DNA from 2 places in the Clostridium sp. CM041 genome. Region 1 is predicted to be linked to the other one. Evidence: predicted binding sites of a transcription regulator. Region 1 holds the regulator's gene; the other holds the start of a gene.
What was found. The regulator NrdR, encoded in region 1, represses ribonucleotide reductase genes. The targets are predictions, from matches to a motif close to CACNANATNTNGTG.
Positions count from the first base shown of each region.

Region 2: ACWJJT_RS07575 (vitamin B12-dependent ribonucleotide reductase) is a predicted target of NrdR. The motif match lies at 1,459-1,472, and genes of this name have one in related genera.

Region 1 covers NZ_CM143648.1:494,516-496,939, forward strand. The annotation lists gene sigE (RNA polymerase sporulation sigma factor SigE) at 1-213, shown strand, start outside; gene ACWJJT_RS02420 (YlmC/YmxH family sporulation protein) at 453-713, shown strand; gene nrdR (transcriptional regulator NrdR) at 774-1,229, shown strand; gene ltrA (group II intron reverse transcriptase/maturase) at 1,676-2,424, shown strand, end outside.
Region 2 covers NZ_CM143648.1:1,609,479-1,611,902, reverse strand. The annotation lists gene ACWJJT_RS07575 (vitamin B12-dependent ribonucleotide reductase) at 1-1,293, opposite strand, end outside; gene ACWJJT_RS07570 (gamma carbonic anhydrase family protein) at 1,922-2,424, shown strand, end outside.

The sequences.
Region 1 (2,424 bases):
GAAGATGTAGATAAACAATTGCTTTGGCTTGCTATGCAACGTTTAAATTCAAGAGAAAAAGAAATTGTTCAATTAAGATTTGGATTAAATGGAACCATAGAAAAAACGCAAAAGGAAGTGGCTGACATACTTGGAATATCACAATCTTATATCTCAAGGCTTGAAAAAAGAATAATAAAAAGATTGCAAAAAGAAATAAATAAGATGGTATAGGGGCCGAAAGCAGGACCCTTTTTATAATTTTATTTTAGAAATCGATTTTTAAAATTATTATTTCAAAATTAAATATTAGGCAAAATGAAACAAATAAAGAAATGTTCTAATTATAAATAATATTTTTAATCACTTATGAATATAAATAATATAAAGTGCTAGGCCTCTAAAAATAGACTAGAGTAGTGACTAGCTGTTTAAAAAAACGGGTTTATGAAAACTTATTGGGGGTGAACAAAATGGAAAGTTTAATGTTTGCAATAAATAATTTAAGACAGATGGAAATTATAGATATAAGTTCAGGCTCAAAAATGGGATATATCAAAGATTTAAAAGTTGATTGTGAAGACTATAGAATTATTTCAATCCTAATGCCAACCCAAAAGTCATCTTGGTTCAATAAAAATAATAGTGTTGAGATACCTTGGGAAAAAGTAAAGAAAATTGGGGTAGATGTTATTCTTGTAGATGGTAGTGATGTAAATATAGAAAACGAATAGGAAAAAGTGTATAATGTTAGTATATTTGCAAACTATACTATGAAAAGGACGTGAAGGCCATTGAAATGTCCATATTGCAGCTGTGAAGAAAGTAAAGTAGTTGACTCTAGATCAACAGATGAGAATATTGCAACTAGAAGAAGAAGAGAGTGCCTAAGTTGTTTTAAGCGATACACTACATATGAAAAAGTGGAAGATGTACCTATTTTAGTAATAAAGAAGGATTCTAATAGAGAAAATTTTGATAGAACGAAAATATTAAATGGCCTTATTAAGGCATGCCAAAAGAGACCGGTGTCAAGAAAACAAATTGAAGCTATTTGTGATGAAGTAGAAAAGCAGTTAAATAATGAAATGCTTACAGAAGTGAAATCAGATTATATAGGAGAAATCATTATGAGCATATTAAAAAATGTAGATGAGGTATCTTATGTGAGGTTTGCTTCAGTTTATAGGCAATTCAAAGATATTAATACATTCATGGAAGAGATAAGGAAATTAATGTCTAAGGAATGAAAATGCCCTTAGGCATTTTTTTTATAATTGTGCGCCCGGCATGGGCGCAATCTAATGGGTGAAAGTCCCTAGCACGGGTTAATAGTGCCAAGTGCATAGCTTAAGACAAGGGTGTCCATCGTGAGATGGAATCTGAAGGAAGTTGGCGGCCAAACTCCGGTCTGACGAACAGAAACTACATATAAGGCATATGCTTGTGGGTAAGTTTGCAATACAAAACGAAGCCCAAAACTATTCGAAACAAGTGGTGTAAATGTAGCAGATAGATGGAGTGAAAGATTGCGTTCTTACCCGGGGAGATCTGATAGGTAAGTTGTGGATATGAATTTAGAAATAACAACCCATACAGTGATGTATGGCTGAACTATCAGAAGTCAGCAGACGTCATAGTACCATGCAAAACGCGTTAGCGTGGGAAGGACTGAACAATAGGAGGTTTTGGAATTTTGAAGGATACGAGAAAATATGATAAAAGCAGACAACTTCATAAAGAAGGCTCTCTACGAGAGAATAGAGTGGAACTCGAAGGTAATGTAGAAGTGCATAGTATTTCCTCTATGTCAGAAGAAGGAAGAAACGATGTGAATGAATATGATAATGGTTTACTCGAGCAGATATTATCGAGAGATAATATGAATAAAGCATATAAAAGAGTAAAAGCCAATAAAGGAAGTCATGGGATTGATGGTTTGACAGTAGATGAACTTCTACATTATCTAAAAGAGCATGGACAAGAATTAAGGCAATCATTATTAGAAAGTAGATATAGACCTCTAGCCGTAAGAAGGGTAGAAATACCAAAACCTGACGGTGGAATTAGGCTACTTGGAATACCTACTGTATTAGATAGAGTTATTCAGCAAGCGATATCACAAACTCTAATACCAGTATATGAAAAGAAATTTTCTGATAATAGTTACGGTTTTAGACCTTTAAGAAGTGGAAAACAAGCTGTTGAAAAATGTAGGGGATATATTAATGCTGGACATACATGGACGGTGAATATAGACCTTTCTAAATACTTTGATACGATAAATCATGATAAATTAATAAGGATACTATCGGAAGATATTAAAGATAGTAGAGTAATTTCTCTGATACGAAAGTATCTACAAAGTGGAGTGATGATAAATGGGGTATTTATGAATACAGAAGAAGGAGCACCTCAAGGCGGGCCTTTGTCCCCATTATTAAG
Region 2 (2,424 bases), 1.1 Mb from region 1:
AAATTTTTTAGTCAAAGCATCATAAAATTTATAAATATTAATAGAAGCTAAATTACAAGCGGTATCATCTAAAAAAGCATATTCTCCACAAGGATTAGTGGAATTAATTCTATTATGTTTAGCATTAACTACTCCATCTTCTCCACCGGGGCAAGTATGCCATGCATTAAAGGTATCATCAAATTGAGGCGCTGGATCAGCACATTGCCAAGCAGCATTATTAAAGGTATCCCATAGATTCTTAACACTTATGTCTGCATCAACTGTGGAATCACATCTCCCTTTAAGAGTAATAGTCTGATTAGGATTTTTCGATAAGGTATCAACTTTCATCATAAATTCATCTGAGAATCTTATGGAGTTGTTTCCATTTTGGCCAGATACAGTCTCATAAGCCTCTCCTTCAAAGCTACCATCATAACCCATTTTAGTAAGAGCGCGTACTTTATCTTCTTCTTTAGCTTTCCAAGTCATAAACTCCATTATTTCAGGGTGATTGATATCAAGGCATAGCATCTTAGCAGCACGCCTTGTAGTTCCACCAGATTTTATAGCTCCAGCATTTCTGTCAAGTCCTCTTAAAAAACTCATAAGACCTGATGAAACACCACCACTAGATAATCTTTCACCTATACCTCGTATGGAGGAGAAGTTAGTTCCGGTGCCAGAGCCACCTTTAAATAATTTAGTCTCTGTTACATACTGCTCAGAGATTGAATGATTGCCAAGTAGTTTATCTTGGATTGAGAGAATGAAACAAGCTGAAGCTTGAGTCCTTGTATAAGCATCTTCGCTTTTAACTATCATTTTTTCTTTTTCATCGTAATAAAAATTATCTAAGGATTCGCCTTTTATACCATAGGACAGGTTAAGACCCGTATTAAACCATTGAGGAGAATTTGGTGCAAACATTTGATTTAAAAATGCATATATTAATTCATCATAAATAATGCTTTTTTCCTCTTGAGATTTAATAATAGTCTCATCAGTCAAGGATTCACACCAAAAATTAACAAGTCTATGAGCTACCATTTTCATACTATCTTCATAACCTTGTTTATTATTAACACCAGATTTTCTGAAATATTTTGAAGCAATAATATCGCAAGAATTTTGAGAGTAATGCTCCGGAAATTCTAAAGCCTTCATATCTAAAAGCACTTTATTTGTTTTATGGTCTTTTAAAAAAACATTTACCTTTTTCCATTTAAATAAATCAAAAACAGTAATAGTTTTATCTTTTTCTAATTCCTTTGTATAAAATCGTTTGATTAAATTTTTTATCTCCGCCATAATTAATACTAGCTTAAAAAGCTAGTATATTCACCTCCTATTAGTTGCATAATAATTAAGATTAAGTCTAAATTATGTAAAACATACTTCTGTATGGTTGATATTACTACACTAAAAGATTTTCTTGATTATTTAGTTTAATTATTATGTGTTATATTAGTATAACACCATATGTAGTAAGTAGAAAAAGAATTGTAACTACAGATGGTATTATATAATAGAATCAAATAAAAATCAACATTAAATATTAACCAAAAAATATGACGAATAAACGGCAAATTTATATAATATAGTAGTATAATAAATACATATTTATTATTATGTAAAATAATAAACCTGAATATTTATTATTATGTAAAATAATAGACCTAAAAGTTTATTATTATGTAAAATAATAGACCTAAAAGTTTATTATTATGTAAAATAATAGACCTAAAAGTTTATTATTATGTAAAATAATAAACCTAAAAGTTTATTATTATGTAAAATAATAAACCTAAAAGTTTATTATTATGTAAAATAATAGACTTAAAAGTTTATTATTATGTAAAATAATAGACCTAAAAGTTTATTATATGTAGAAATAAACTTACGTATTTATTATTTTGGAAGAGGTGATGATGAAATTATGATACATCAATTTGATGGAAAAATACCTAATGTACATAAACATTCTTATATTGCTTGCAGTGCAGATGTTATAGGAAATGTGTCTATAGGAGAGTACAGTAGTATTTGGTTTGGAGCTGTATTAAGAGGCGATATGAATTCCATGTCTATAGGTTCTTATACAAATATTCAAGACAATTGTACAGTACATAATGATGATGAATTTCCGGTTAATATTGGAGAGTATGTAACTATAGGACATAATGCCATAATACATGGTTGTAAAATTTCAAGTTATACTTTAATTGGAATGGGAAGTACTATACTAAATGGAGCAGAAATAGGGGAGTATACTATAATCGGCGCTGGTAGCTTAGTTACTCAAGGAAAGAAAATACCCTCAGGGGTTCTTTGTATGGGAGTGCCGGTAAAGGTCATTCGCGAACTAACTACAGAGGAAAAGGAAGGATTAAAAAAATCAGCTCAGCATTATGTAGAGCTTTCAATGAAATATAATACAAA